Regions from separate parts of the Rossellomorea sp. RS05 genome, predicted to be linked through region 1. Evidence: riboswitches for the same ligand, from Rfam matches in the RefSeq annotation. Region 1 holds a riboswitch; the other holds the start of a gene.

Region 1 (7,864 bases):
GGCTACAATCTTGCAAAAAGCTATGACCTTGATCCGTTATCCGGAGCACAGATGGCAGTAGCGGCCCTTCTATTGACAGTTACACCACAGGTGATAGATGGTCAGGGATGGGTACTTCCGATGACCAATCTCGGGGGGCATGGTTTATTCGTAACAATGGTCGTGTCGATCCTGGCAGTCGAAATCCTTCGGTTCTGTAAAAAGCGAAATATCACGATTAAAATGCCTGAACAAGTACCACCATCAGTGGCACGGAGTTTTGAAGCACTGATTCCTGTTGCATTTGTCATCGTAGGCATGTCCGCCATCACAGTCTGGGCAGGTCTTGACCTCCATCACTTGATCGGTGTCGCCGTTTCTCCGCTCGTAACGGCAGGGGACAGCATCTTTGGGGTATTGATTCCAGTATTCTTAATTACATTCTTCTGGTCATTCGGAATTCATGGGGTATCGGTCGTTGGTACGGTCGCCCGTCCGCTCTGGGAAATGTTCCTTGGGAACAATGCCGAAGCCGTCGCACACGGTCAGGTAATCCCGCATATTGCACCTGAAACATTCTACCAATGGTTCATCTGGATCGGTGGGTCTGGTGCCACACTCGGTCTCGCACTGGCTATGGTATTCTTCTCAAGATCCAAGTATTTGAAAGCATTGGGACGCACTAGTATTGTCCCGGTCACGTTCAATATTAATGAGCCTATTATTTTCGGGGCACCGATTGTACTGAATCCTGTCCTGATCATCCCGTTCGTCATCACACCGCTCGTTACGGCAACCATTGCATATGTGGCAACGGCTACAGGAATGATTTCACCGACCTATATCATGCCTCCGTGGACCCTGCCCGCACCGATCGGCGCGTTCTTGGCAACCGGTGGAGACTGGAGGGCAGTGGTGATGGTCTTCATCAATATCGCGATCTCGTTCGCCATCTACTTCCCGTTCTTCAAGATGTATGATAAGAAAATGGTCAAAGTGGAAGAAAACGAGCAACAAGCAGCATAAGCGAAGGCGAGAAGCGGGAATCTCATGATCCCGCTTCTTCACTATGTATCACAAGGAGCGTGAACAAAATGATTGAAACTGTTATACCAAGAAGAATAGGTTTCAAAAGCGTACTGGTTCTGATACTTACTGTATCCATAGGTCTCTTACTCTTATCAAAACCTTTCATGAGTGCCGGAATGCCCAAGGAGTGGAGTATCTTCCTTGCAACTGGCATTTCCACGTCATTGGGCCTGAGTCTTGTCCTTCTGAAAATCGAAGGGCCGGTGACGAATTCGTCAATCAGGAAGAAAAGGTTATTGGTTGGAATCATTGTCAGCCTCGCCATCAGTTTTGTCATGGCATTCGTTGTAAAGTAATACAGGAGGAGGAGCGTTCATGAATAAAGGCTTAAAAATCGTGACCATCGGCGGTGGCTCAAGCTACACGCCGGAGTTTGTGGAAGGGTTGATCAATCGATATGATGAGCTGCCTGTCCGAGAGCTGTGGCTAGTGGATATCCCTGCTGGAAAAGAAAAGCTCGAAATTGTCGGGAGTCTTGCGCGGAGGATGGTGTCTATGGCCGGTGTCCCCATGACCATTCACCTGGCTTTGGACAGGGAGGAAGCACTGAAGGATGCGGATTTTGTTACAACCCAGATGCGGGTCGGTCAGCTGAAGGCAAGGATTCAGGATGAAAGGCTGCCGATCAAGTACGGGATGATCGGGCAGGAAACGAACGGGGCAGGTGGACTATTCAAAGGCCTCCGCACCATTCCAGTTCTTCTTGAGATTGCAGAGGATATGCAGCGTCTTTGCCCTGATGCATGGCTGATCAATTTCACAAACCCTGCTGGGATGGTGACGGAGGCGTTGCTCCGATACAGCAAGCATTCCAAAGTCGTGGGCGTATGCAACCTGCCGATCAATACGAAGATGACCATTGCCAGGCTCCTTGGTGTAGAGGTCGCTTCCGTCGATATCCGTTTTGCCGGCTTGAATCATATGGTGTACGGACTGGATGTCACCGTCGATGGGGTGTCCGCTCTTGATGAGGTACTGGAACTGATGGGTGATGAGGATAAGCAGCTCAGCATGAAAAATATCGCCCCACTGCCATGGGATCCTGTCTTCTTGAAGGCTCTCGGAGTCATACCTTGTCCGTACCACCGGTATTTTTACAAAACCAGTGAGATCCTCGAGAAGCAGCTGGAAGAATTCAAAACGGGGACAACCCGTGCCGAGGTGGTCCAACGATTGGAAGATGAATTGTTCGAGCTGTATAAAAACGAAGACCTTGATGTGAAGCCCCCGCAGCTTCAAGAGCGCGGAGGAGCCTACTACAGCGATGCCGCCTGCAATGTGATTTCTTCAATCTTCAATGATAAAGGGGATGTACAGACCCTGAACGTCAGAAATGATGGCAGTATCACGGGCATCCCTGATGAGTCCGCCGTGGAATTGAACTGTGTCGTGACCAAAGAAGGGCCTAAACCGATCCATATAGGTGAACTGCCTGTAGCCGTCAGCGGACTTGTTCAACAGATCAAATCCTTTGAGCGGACCGCGGCAGAAGCAGCCGTGTCAGGCTCCTACGAAAAAGCCCTCCTCGCCATGGCAATCAATCCACTGGTTACGAGTGATTCAAGAGCAAAACCATTATTGGATGAACTGCTGGACGTCCACCGCGAATTTCTTCCTGCGTTCCATGCAAAGTCGACCCTCCTCTGAAGTGCCAGAGGGGGCATTCTTTATGGCAACGAGTTTTGCTGGAGTGACCCCTACGGCAAATAGGACCTTCGGACGAATGTTAGAAATATTTTGACAAAGTAAAAGCTGGCATGCTAGTATTACCCTATTCAACGGACAAATATATGATCGATACTCTTATGAAGAGCGGTGGAGGGACTGGCCCTGTGAAACCCGGCAACCATTCAACACTTGTTGAAAAGGTGCTAATTCCTGCAAAGCGTCATGCTTTGGAAAATAAGAGAGGACATCCCTTTACCGGGCCTCTCTATCGTGGAGAGGCTTTTTTCGTTGAGGTGAGAACTGAATAGGAAGATGCGACAGGTGCCGTGTGGAAGCATGGCTGAAAAGGGAAACCGGTGAAAGTCCGGTACGGTCCCGCCACTGTAAAGGGAAGCAACTTATCACATCCACTGTTTCTAAAGGGAATGGGAAGGGATAAGGCGTGATGAACCTGAGTCAGGAGACCTGCCTGTTGTGTGCACTTAAGCTCTACGGGTCATAGAGGGGAGTGAGGAACGCGTGTTGACATCATAGGAATGTCGACGTTTATTCATTGCGCGCAAAATCTCTCTTTCTCTGAAAGGGAGATTTTTTTATTGGAGAGAAAATGAGAAGGAGTGAGCAATATGGTGAAAAGTTCAAATCTCGGTTACCCGAGGATCGGTGAGAAACGAGAGTGGAAGAAAGCACTGGAACAATTTTGGGAAGGAAAGCTAAAGGAAGAAGAATTTGTGGAGAAGACAGATGAAATCCGCCTTCGTCATCTTAAAAAGCAGTCGGATGCAGGAATCGACCTGATTCCCGTCGGGGACTTCAGCCTATATGATCATGTATTGGATACGGCCGCCATGTTCGGGGTGGTCCCGAAGCGGTTTGGTCATGAGGGAGGGAAGGTCTCGCTGCAAACGTATTACGGTATGGCAAGGGGGACGGGGGATGCGGTGGCATCCACGATGACGAAGTGGTTCAACACGAATTACCATTACATCGTTCCCGAACTGGAAGGAGCTACGCCTTCTTTGGCCGATAATTCCCCGCTTCGCTACTTCAAGGAGGCGAAGGAGCAGCTTGGCATCATTGGAAAGCCGGTGCTCCTTGGACCAGTTACGTTCGTTAAGCTGTCCAAAGGATATGACCTCGAAGAGTTTGATAGCGTGGTCGATGGGTTCGTACCGTTGTATGGTTCCATTCTCAAGGAGCTTGAAGAGGCTGGTGCCGAATGGGTTCAGATCGATGAACCCGTGCTTTGTACCGACCTGACAGAGGATGAGTGGACGGTGCTTGAGCAGGTCTATGACACGTTGATCAAGGCAGCACCTGGAATCAAGGTCATTCTTCAAACCTACTTTGATCGCGTCAGTCGCTATGAGAGGGTGGTCAGGCTGCCGGTACATGGGATCGGATTGGATTTTGTACACGATGGTGGAGGGAATCGTCAGGCACTGAACACCCATGGATTCCCAGAAGATAAGGTCTTGGCTGCTGGACTCATTGATGGAAGGAATATTTGGAAAGCAGATCTTGATCGGACTCTCTCCTCGCTTAAGCAATTGGAGGGCATTGTTTCAAAGGATCGGTTAATCATTCAGCCGTCATCGAGCCTGCTCCATGTGCCCGTCACGGTCAAAGTAGAGGAAGGGCTGAGGGAACACCTCAAACGCACACTTTCTTTTGCAGATGAAAAGCTGCAGGAAATCGTCACGGTTACGGAGGCGGTCAAGGAAGGGCGTCCTTCTATCTCAAATGAGTTGAAGGAAAGCTCTGACGGTCTCGACAATATCGAACCATCCCGAACACTCAGAGACAGTGAGCAACTGGTCGGAAATGAAGTCCTTCAACGTGCTCCATTCTCTGAGAGGCGGGTCGTTCAGGAGTCAGAGCTCGGTCTTCCCCTCTTCCCCACCACTACGATTGGAAGCTTTCCTCAGACTAAAGAGGTGCGGAAAGAACGGCTTAAGTGGAGGAGGGGAGACGTAAGCGATCAGGACTACCGGACGTTCATCCAGGAAGAGATTGAGAAGTGGATCGACATCCAGGAAAAAATCGGTTTGGACGTACTGGTGCACGGAGAATTTGAACGGACGGATATGGTGGAATACTTCGGTGAAAAGCTTGGGGGATTTGCCTTCACGAAGAATGGCTGGGTGCAGTCCTACGGATCGCGTTGTGTAAAGCCTCCGATCATTCACGGGGACGTCAGCTTCCAAGAACCGATGACAGTGGATGAAACGGTCTTTGCGCAATCGCTGACTGAAAAACCTGTAAAGGGCATGCTGACTGGTCCAATCACAATCGTGAACTGGTCATTTGTCCGGACAGACATTCCGCGTTATGATGTGGCCAATCAGATTGCCCTGGCCTTGAGAAAAGAAGTCGAAGCCCTCGAGGAGAATGGAATCCGCATGATCCAAGTCGATGAACCGGCCCTCAGGGAGGGGATGCCCCTGCAGAAAGAAAAGAGGGCAGGATATCTAAAAGCTGCCGTCCACGCTTTCAAACTTGCGACGTCATCTGTGAAAAGCAGTACGCAAATCCACACCCATATGTGCTATTCGGAGTTTGGGGAAATCATCGAGAGTATCAAAGCGCTCGATGCGGACGTCATATCGATCGAAACGTCAAGGAGTCATGGGAATCTCATTCATTCCTTTGAGGAAAACACCTATAGTCAAGGTATCGGTCTCGGCGTCTATGACATACACAGCCCAAGGGTTCCGACGCTCGAGGAGATGACTCGGAACATTGAACGGGCCATTCGCGTCCTCGATCCGCAACTTTTCTGGATCAATCCTGACTGTGGTTTGAAAACACGCGGAACCGACGAAACCATCGAAGCACTCGTTGTGATGGTGGAGGCAGCGAAGAAGATGAGGGAAACCGTTCTTGCAGCCCAACAGTGAACGAACATAAAAAGTGCGGACAGCACCCGTCTGAGGGCCGGGCTGTCCGCACTTTGCTTTGACCTAATGTTTAACACGTACCGTTTTGGCGTCGCGGCTTTCAAGACCGGTATCGGATACAGATGTAACTCCATACGTGTAGAGTCCCTTACCAGGAAGAACGTCTGTGTAGGAATCTTCATCTGCGTAGACGACATCGATGATGTTGGCAGGATCATTATAATCGCCTACACGAGGACCGTCAAACCGGTAGATGACAAACTTTCTTGCAGTGTGTTTCTTATCTTCAATCTCAAGTTTGACACTGCCATGTTTGGATTTCCCTTTTACTTTGGTCGGTTTTTTCGGCAGTTCCCTGTTATTCCAAGGAGTAGGCGGCGTCAAGGCTGTTTCTGTATAGATTTCATTCTTCAGGATATCCGCATATCCCAGGCGATTGTTATAGAGCTGCTGAAGGGAGAAATGCATCTGTCCTTTTGCCGTGCCGTTTTCACGGTTATCCAGTATCTGTTCCGGTAGTTCATACTGGTCGTACCACTGCTGATCGAAGTTGTCACCAACCTTGTAGTCAGCCGTCCCGATATAGAGATGAACGGGGTGCTCATAGGCGTACTCGGTCACTTCATTGCTCCACCAATCGAGGAGGATGGAATAGTTTGCAGCGGCAAAGTCCCGGGACCAGTAGATCTGCGGAGTGATGTAGTCGATGCTGCCGTCTTTGATCCACTGACGCGTATCGGCGTAAAGATCATCGTAATTCGTCTGGCCTGCCGTCGTATCACTTCCAGTTGGGTCCTTGGCAATATTCCTCCAGACGCCAAATGGAGAGATACCGAACTGGACCCATTCCTTCATATCCTTGATGGAAGTATTGATATCTTTGACGAGGACATCGACATTATTCCTGCGCCAGTCTTCGATCGAATCAAAGTCCTTGCCGTATTTCTCGTATGTAGCTTGGTCAGGGAAGTCTTGTCCGGCAATCTTGTACGGATAGAAATAATCATCCATGTGAACGGCTTCAATATCATAATTGGCTACGAGCTCTTCCACGGCCTCGATGAGGTATTCCTGGACCTCAGGTAGACCTGGATCCAGATAGTATTGGCTTCCGTACTTCAGCACCCAGTCAGGGTGAAGCTTTGCCACATTGCCAGAATCAAGGTCGTTAAGCGTCATGCCCGGCATGGTGACACGGTAGGGATTCACCCATGCATGGAGCTCGATTCCCCGTTTGTGGGCTTCTTCAAGCATGATGCCGAGGGGGTCATATCCAGGGTCGGTTCCTTGAGCTTTACCGGTGATGTATTTCGACCATGGGGCAAGATCTGAGGGGTAGAGGGCATCGACGGTCGGTTTCACCTGATAGATGACCGTATTGAATTTCCTTTCTTTAAGATCATCCAGAGTCGATTGAACCCATGACGTGTAGGCGGCTTTGTCCATCCCTGCCTTCATGTCGATATTCTGAACAGTGGCAATCCATGCGGCACGCATCTCATGCTTTGGCTGTGCCGATGCAGAAGCTTGTCCAGCCCACATAGGGGCGAGCAGGGCCAGAAGCAGGATTACGACAATTGCCTTCTTTCCTTTTTTCATAGAACTCCTCCCTTTCTTGTTTCGAATAGCAAACGCTTTCAAAACACTCGGTGAAATAACACTTCACTAATAACTGATAATTCTGTGAAATAATATTTCTAACTTCATTATAGAGGTGGGTAGTTCTGTGGTATATAGTTCCATTAGAGTGAATGGATGCTAGTGAATGCTAGTCGTTTAGTACTACGGTTTGATCTTTAGGAATAGTGGGTAAATAACGTTGATATCCACTTACCTTGGCACGGCCGTGTCCTCCGCTGAGATACCCATTCTCATCGTTCTTCCGAAATCATCCTTGAAGATTGACCTGGAATCACTTTGTAAAACAGTCTGACAAAAAAATTTTTTTTAAAGATATATTTGTATGAAAATTCATCTGTGGACGCGCTTTTTCAGAATGAAAATGTAAACGATTACTTTATTGTCAAATCAAGGTTTTAAAGATTCTGAAAATTAGCGGAAATCCATAGGGTCCGGCTTATTGTACACGACTACTTTTCCAACTATTTTGGTATAAATAGAGGTGGATTTAATGACTAAATTTTTCGTTTTTTCTAAATTTCATGATATACTAACGAAAATCAACTAAATGCATCAGGTGGTATTTATTCAATTTTTATACACATGAG
Region 2 (7,864 bases), on a different contig from region 1:
CTCTTGACCTGCTCAAGGATATAGCTCCTTGACTGGGGATCGATCCCGACGGTCGGTTCATCCATGATGAGGATTTCCGGCTCATGGAGAAGGGCGACACCTATGTTCAGCCGCCTTTTCATCCCTCCCGAGAAGGTTTTGACGATATCATTCTTCCTCTCGGTCAGCCCGATCTGGTCCAATACCTGGGTGACCCGTTCCTTCAGAAGGCCCCCTTTCAGATGGTTGATCCTCCCGAAGAATTCCAGGTTCTCCTTTGCGGTGAGGTCCGTGTATAGAGCGATTTCCTGAGGGACGACACCGAGTACTTCCCTGAGGGACTGAGGGTCTCTCAGGACGCTCTCATTCTTCAACCGCACATCTCCATCGGTCGGTGAGATGAGGGTCGAGATCATCGAGATCGTCGTGGACTTCCCGGCTCCGTTCGGACCAAGCAATCCGACCGTTTCTCCCTTCTCGATGAACAGGTTCAATCCGTCCACGACCTTATTCTTCTTGAAATGTTTTGTCAGCTCCACGGCTTCCAACATAGTGAACCGCCTCCTTCTTTATACATTCATTCTATTGGAGAAAGGGTGGACCTTACACTTACCTTTGTCACAACCTTCACCCTATACCCATGACCTCCGTCATATTTTCCATAAAAAAAGACCGGATAACCGGCCTCAGGCGATATCATGCCGCACTGCATAGATAGCGAGCTGGGTGCGATCCCTCAGCTCCAGCTTCTGAAGGATCTGGGAGATGTGATTTTTCACTGTACCCACCGATAAGAAAAGCTGATCGGCAATCTCTTTATTGGTCTTCCCTTCCCCAACCAGCTTCGTAATGGACAGTTCCCTCGGCGTAAGGGAATGGGTCGGTGGCGTTTCCTTCCGGGTGGAAAGAAGGCGGGGGACCACTTTCGCCGCCACTTCATCGTGGATCGTCATCCCCCCATTCAGGCAGCTGTGGACAGAGTGCAGGAGTTGCTCCCCGTCCGAGGTTTTCAGGAGGAATCCATTGGCCCCTTCCTTCAACGCCTGCATGGCATATTCGTCATCGTTGAAGGTTGTGAGCATCAGGACCTTCACCTGGGGCCAACTTGCTTTGATGGCCCTTGTCGCTTCGATTCCGTTCATCTCAGGCATCCTGATATCCATCAGGATCAGATCTAGGGCATGAAGGTCCATCTTCTCCAAAGCCTCTCTTCCGTTAGAGGCTTCAGCGACCACCTTAAAGGCAGGATCCTGCTCGATCATCATCTTCAAACCCTGCCGGACTATGCCTTGATCTTCTACAATCATGATCCTTTTCATCTGGCTACGCCTCCTCTATAGGAAATGATATAGTCAAAGAGAACTCACGATCGGTCTGTTGGATGTCAAGACGACCCCCGATCTTCTCGAGTCGCTCCCTCATACTTGTCAGGCCGAATCCCGGTTTGATCGGGACCGGATCTTTCACATTGTTCACGATGACCAGGCTTGCGTGCCCCTGTGCCGTCTTTCCGAGTGTCACGCGTATTTCTCTCACATGAGCATGTCTCATGGCATTAGTCACGCCCTCCTGGATGCTTCTATAAAGGGCGACATTCTGTTCATTGGTAAACCTTGAGGAGAGGATCCCCTGCCGGGTGGTGAGCTGGATCTGGATATGACTCTCGGATTCTAGCTTCCTGACAAGCTGGAGGACGGATTGAATACCCGACAGTTCCCCATCCTTCAGTGTTCTTACTGCTTCCCTCGTCTCTTCCAGGCTATCTACGGCAAGACGCTTAAGATCTCGATATCCTTCCTTCCCATTCTGGATCGACAACATCTCGATCTGCATAAGGAGGGCCGTCAGTTTGTGACCAACAGAATCATGGATATCACGCGCGATCCTCGTACGCTCCTCGGCCTTCGAATGTTGCTCCGTCACGAATTGCAGACGCTTGAGGCTTCTATATTCTCCCAATAACTGTTCATAGAGCACCCGTTGCTCCTTGCTTTCCAGCCGGTCCTCATTTACCTTATAAGTAGAAAAGAGGAAAAAGACCACGATGATCCATATTTCATAATCAGTGATAGGATAAGAATAAATTGCCACCACGATCAAGAAGGCGGCCGTTGCAAATAGACTCTGCCGAAATTGATCCTTCCTCAGTGTGACCGCAGCTTCCATGAGAATCAGGAACACGACGGTCCACATGATGAGTGGTGTATAATGGGTGATGATGGTTCCGACCATCACCAATAGCAGCTGAAGCATATAGCTGATCTGGGGGATTTTCATCAACGGCACCAAGAAGAACAGTGCAATGGACAAGGCGGACAGGATGATAAGGGTGATAAGGGATTCAAGGCCCGTATACGCTTCTGTTATCCAAAACGCCCAGAGACCCGCCATCAGCATCGTCCGTATGAAAGCATACTTCATCTGTTCACCTTCTTTCTGATCCGGACATACTATAACTCGTACACTACAATATATTACCATTAGTTGGTTTGAAAAGGAGAAAAAGCATGCACATTCTTTCCATCCTCTTAGGGGTTTTATTCTTCTTCAACCTGGTGCTCGCTTCCATCATCGTCTTCCTTGAAAGGAGAAATGCCGGGGCGACGTGGGCTTGGCTCATGGTTCTCTTTTATATTCCGTATCTCGGCTTCATCCTTTATTTGATTTTCGGACAAAACATGACCAGGAAACGCCTCTTCGACTGGGAAGGAATCAAAAAGATCGGAATCGAGGACCTCCTGATTGAACAGACCCGGTCGTTGAGGGAACGTTCCCTCCCTTTCAGGCACAGAGAAATTTCTCCCCATCAGGACCTCATCTATATGCACCTCATCAACAACGACGCCCTGCTGACCCAGGACAATGATGTCACGGTCTATACAGACGGTCAGGAGAAGTTCGAAGCTCTCCTGCGTGACATCGAACAGGCAAGGAGCCATATTCATATTCAATATTATATCTTCAAAAAAGATCAGCTCGGCAAAAAAATCGTGGAGAAGCTCATCGAAAAGGCAAAACAGGGTCTTGAAGTCCGGATCCTGTACGATGAGATGGGTTCGAGACGGACGAGACCCCGTTTTTTCAGGCATTTGACGGCAGTGGGTGGAGAAGTCGCAGTCTTCTTCCCGTCGAAGATCCCATTTGTAAACCTGCGCCTCAACTACCGGAATCACCGCAAACTCGTCATCATCGACGGGAAGGTTGGGTACGTGGGAGGATTCAACGTCGGCGATGAATACCTCGGCTTGGATCCAAAGTTCGGATACTGGAGGGACACGCATCTCCGGGTGATCGGCAGCGCCTCCCTCGCCATGCAGACACGCTTCATCCTGGACTGGAACCAGGCCACAAAGTCAAGGAAGATCTCCTATGAGGGAAAATACTTCCCGACCGCTTCCTTCAGTGGTTCGACGGGGATCCAGATTGTCACCTCGGGACCTGATTCAGAATGGGAGCAGATCAAGAACGGCTACTTGAAGATGATTTCATCGGCCAAGCACTCGATCTACATCCAGACACCCTATTTCATCCCGGATGAAAGTCTCTTGGATTCCCTGCGCATCGCTGCACTCACCGGGAAGGACGTCCGGATTATGATCCCGAACAAGCCTGATCACATGTTTGTTTACTGGGCGACTTACTCGTATGTGGGGGAATTATTGAAGGCAGGGGCAAGGATCTTCATCTACGATAACGGCTTCATCCACGCGAAGACGATCGTAGTGGATGATGAACTTTCATCGGTCGGCACAGCCAATATCGACGTGAGGAGCTTCCGCCTGAACTTTGAGGTGAATGCCTTTCTTTATGACCGGAAGCTTTCACGTGAGCTCAGCCGCTCCTTCATGGAAGACAGGAAATTAAGCAGGGAATTGACCCTCGAGGACTATCACCGCCGACCTCTCATGATCAAATTCAAGGAGTCCATATCCCGGCTCCTCTCCCCGATCCTATAACCATTGCCACCGCTGTGAAAAACAAGCATAATGAGACATATACCAATCGAAAGAGGGATGAGGGCATGAGCGTACACAAGGACATCACAAAGCATTCAAGCAAGCAGCACAGCCTCGTGAAGGAGTTCATGAAGCTTGATGAATCGAGGGAACAGGCCATCGAAGAAGCCCTCACATTATGCGAAGCCGGAAGGCCATTCACCACCGACCGCATCAATCACGTCACCCAGGAGATCAATGCCCTTGCAAGGCAGGGCGTCGTACCCCAGCGCAAGACCGTGACAGAAGAAATGGTCAAGGAGTACGCAAACCGGCGGTGAACCGAGGAGAAGGTGAACCGCCTGCACAGGAGTCTTTCTGCATGCTTCACCTTATCACTTGAACAACTCAAAAAAATCCCCCGGACGCTCAATTTAGCGCCGGGGGATTTTTCTTGTATACTATTTACGCCTTCAATGCACTGTTCCATCCATCGTAGACGAAGACCGGATTCGTGCCATTTTCAGCTCGCTCGATGACGGCATAGTTCTTATGGGCAACCACGGTTTGATCATCGGGAAGGTCCAGCTTCATCGCTGATTCCTTATCCATGCGCACAATGACCGTGTTCTCCCTTAGGGTCGTCACGACGCCTTGCAGGACGTGCTTTTTCCTTTTGAATTCTATAATGTCGCCAAGGTTGGCATATTCTTTTGAGTAGACGAAGGTATTATCCATAATAGACTCCCCTTTTACATGAAAGTTGTTAACGCTCGAATCCTATATGTGATATATACCTTTCTTGTACCACCAGTCAAAAGATTTAAAACCTATTATTCTAATAAAATAATCTTTATTCTGAAAATTATTCAGATTTACGGTCCACCAGGGTGATTTTATAGATATAGGCCTTGTCGGATTTTTTGAAGCCACCGACAGGTTTCCCATCTTCCAATCCAATACTTGCGGGATCCCCGCCGATTTTAGAAGTGGCCATTCCGTAGATATAGACGGGCTTATCTTTCTTGAGCTCCACTTTTTCTGTTAACAAGGAGGATGCACTGCTTCCACTTTCTTCAGGTATGGGGTCTTCGTCCATTGTAAGGAAGGTACCTTCGCTCCCATGAAAGATCTTCAGATCCTTTTCCGAGCTTTCCATGCCGAAGGAGTTCAGGGAGTGTTTATACTTTTTCGCTTCTTCGCCGTATTGGAACGGCTCATCGCTTACGAGCTTCCCTTTTTCATACACTTCCATGGTCCTTTCAATATCCATATCCTTTGCTAGGGTTCCATCCAGGGTAAAGAAGAACATGGAGTCTCTCCCTGTAACGGCAACCACCTTTTCTTCCTTATCACTCAGGTCATACGGTTCCAGCGTCAACTTCGATGAACCATTTCCCTTCCCTTGAGAACACCCCACCAGTAACAGACACATACTCAATGCCAGCAGCCAATATCGCTTCTTCATACGGTCACCTCTTCTGTGTGCTGAGGGCTCTGAACCCCTTATTTTTCCATTAACTGATTATATCATCTGATTTATTCCAGTTACAATACTAACTGTGTTCATCTTCAAAATATGAATGCGTTTGCTTAATGCGGATGAAAAATTTCCCGTTTGACATTTAAGATGAAACCCATTAAAGTATGTAAGTATCTTAATCATAACTGCATAACGTAAAATCTTCTTATCCAGAGAGACGGAGGGACTGGCCCTTTGATGTCTCGGCAGCGGACTCGTCCCAACGAGTGCTGTGCCACATCCAGCAAGCCACCGGCTTGAAAGATAAGAAGGGTGTTTCGTTTTCATGGAAACCTCTTCTTATTTGAAGAGGTTTTTTATTTTACGCGCAACAAATCATCTAAAAGGAGTGCACAACATGAATCAGGAAAAAGGGAATCTACTGGCATTATTACCATTACTCATATTCGTTGCCTTGTTCCTCGGAGTAGGGATTATTTCAGGGGACTTCTATTCCTTCCCAGTACTCGTCGCAATCATCATCGCTGCTGTCGTGGCGCTGGCCATGAACCGGAAGGACAGTCTGAATGTAAAAGTCGAACGTTTTGCGAAGGGAGCCGGCCACCTGGACATTATGATCATGGTCTTCATCTTCCTTCTTGCAGGTGCTTTCTCGGGCGTTGCCGATAAGATGGGGGCTGTGGACGCTACGGTCAACCTGGCTCTATCCGTCCTGCCTGGTAACCTGTTGATTGTGGGCCTATTCGTCATCGCAGCCTTTATATCCATCTCAATGGGAACATCAATGGGAACGATTGCGGCTCTTGCCCCGATCGGCGTCGGGATCAGTAACGGAACCGACATCTCCATGCCTCTTGCCATGGCAACCGTAGTTGGCGGATCTATGTTCGGGGATAATTTATCCTTTATCTCTGATACAACGATTGCCGCTGTCCGTACACAGAAAACCGAAATGAAAGACAAGTTCAAGGTCAATTTTTCCATCGTACTTCCAGCCTGTATCATCACGCTGATCATCTTGTTCTTTATCACTTTGGGGCAACAATCATCCGTCAATGCAGGTAACTATGAATGGATCAAGATCCTTCCGTATATCGTCGTCCTCATTACAGCTTTGATCGGCTTAAACGTATTTGCCGTATTGCTTGGAGGAATCGTTCTTTCTGGAATCATCGGCTTCATCGATGGCAGTTTCGCACCGTCAGAATACTTCGGTGCTGTTGCCGACGGTATGCTTGGCATGGGTGAAATCGCCTTTCTCTCCATCTTCATCGGTGGGGTCGTCGAGTTGATCCGTCACAACGGCGGAATCCAAGCACTTCTGTATTTTGCAACCAGGAAGATTCGCTCACCGAAGGGTGCGCAGTACGCGACAGCCGGTCTTGTCGCATCAACAAATCTTTGTACAGCAAATAATACGATATCAATCATCATCGCTGGGCCATTGGCTAAATCCATCAGTGATGAGTACAAAGTCGATAATCGCAAAACGGCCAGTGTCCTGGATATCTTTTCTTGTTCCATTCAAGGTCTCATCCCTTACGGAGCACAGATCCTTCTGGTAGCCGAGACGGCGAAAATCTCTCCGCTCAGTGTCTTGCCTTACTCGTTCTACCCGGTATTGACAGCCATTTGCGGACTAATTGCCATTAAGTTTGCATTGCCGCGCTTCACCCGTAAAAAGACTCATACAACAGAGCCTGTAAGATCGTAATAAAACAAGAAGCCCCGATGCCCTTGGATCACCAAGGAGCACCGGGGCTTCTTCTTGTTCATACCAAATCATTAATATGGTAGAGCTTCCCGCTGTCTATCTCTCCATCCATTAATAAACCTACAATGGCTTCTGCCACCGTTTTTGCCGAGCGGAGCGTCCCCTCTTCCTTGTAGCGTTTGAACTTCTCTACTTCAACAAAAGCTTCCTGTGAGGAGGAACGGATTTCTCCCTGCATATTTGTATCCATGACACCCGGGCTGAAGGAAATAACCTTATGATCATGTCCTGAAGTCGATAGCTCCAGGCTCACGGTTTCTGTCAGCATATTAAGTCCTGCCTTGGTGGAGCAGTATGTACTCCACCCATACACTGGCCGGCTACCTGCACCTGAACTGACATTGACAATCACCATCTGTCCAGATTTGCCCGCAGACGCGGAGATCATTTCATTGAGGACGATCATGGGAGCAAGGAGATTCACGTGAACACTTGCTTCCAAGCTCCCGGCATCCACTTGTCCGGACGGATTGATGGGGGTGACCAAGCCGGCATTCTGAATCACATAAATTGTGTCGGCTCCGCTTGAAAACACGCTTGCTCCCACTTCCCTGAATACCTGTTCCGTGTCGGCAGCAGATGTCAGATCGCACGAATGGAAGGAATAGACCACCCCTGCATCCATGGCCAAGGCCTTCAGATTTTCATTATCTCGACGGGATATGTTGATAAGTCCGACCCCTTTTTCCACCA

What was found. Region 1 has a riboswitch for S-adenosylmethionine ahead of metE (5-methyltetrahydropteroyltriglutamate--homocysteine S-methyltransferase). Riboswitches for the same ligand answer to the same signal wherever they lie in the genome.
Region 2: it holds a riboswitch for S-adenosylmethionine, as region 1 does, so the genes downstream of both, ABJ225_RS19825 (Na+/H+ antiporter NhaC family protein) here and metE (5-methyltetrahydropteroyltriglutamate--homocysteine S-methyltransferase) in region 1, are expected to answer to the same signal.

Annotation. Positions count from the first base shown of each region.
Region 1 is NZ_JBDKWY010000002.1:331,524-339,387, forward strand. It holds gene ABJ225_RS09430 (PTS sugar transporter subunit IIC) at 1-1,005, shown strand, start outside; gene ABJ225_RS09435 (hypothetical protein) at 1,173-1,364, shown strand; gene ABJ225_RS09440 (6-phospho-beta-glucosidase) at 1,384-2,715, shown strand; SAM riboswitch class I at 2,869-2,977, shown strand; cobalamin riboswitch at 3,039-3,223, shown strand; gene metE (5-methyltetrahydropteroyltriglutamate--homocysteine S-methyltransferase) at 3,363-5,636, shown strand; gene ABJ225_RS09450 (glycoside hydrolase family 10-like protein) at 5,700-7,235, opposite strand.
Region 2 is NZ_JBDKWY010000010.1:86,026-93,889, reverse strand. It holds gene ABJ225_RS19860 (ABC transporter ATP-binding protein) at 1-530, opposite strand, end outside; gene ABJ225_RS19855 (response regulator) at 666-1,298, opposite strand; gene ABJ225_RS19850 (sensor histidine kinase) at 1,303-2,400, opposite strand; gene cls (cardiolipin synthase) at 2,487-3,935, shown strand; gene ABJ225_RS19840 (YpbS family protein) at 4,001-4,255, shown strand; gene ABJ225_RS19835 (DUF2187 family protein) at 4,380-4,652, opposite strand; gene ABJ225_RS19830 (hypothetical protein) at 4,780-5,382, opposite strand; SAM riboswitch class I at 5,600-5,707, shown strand; gene ABJ225_RS19825 (Na+/H+ antiporter NhaC family protein) at 5,795-7,111, shown strand; gene ABJ225_RS19820 ((S)-benzoin forming benzil reductase) at 7,170-7,864, opposite strand, start outside.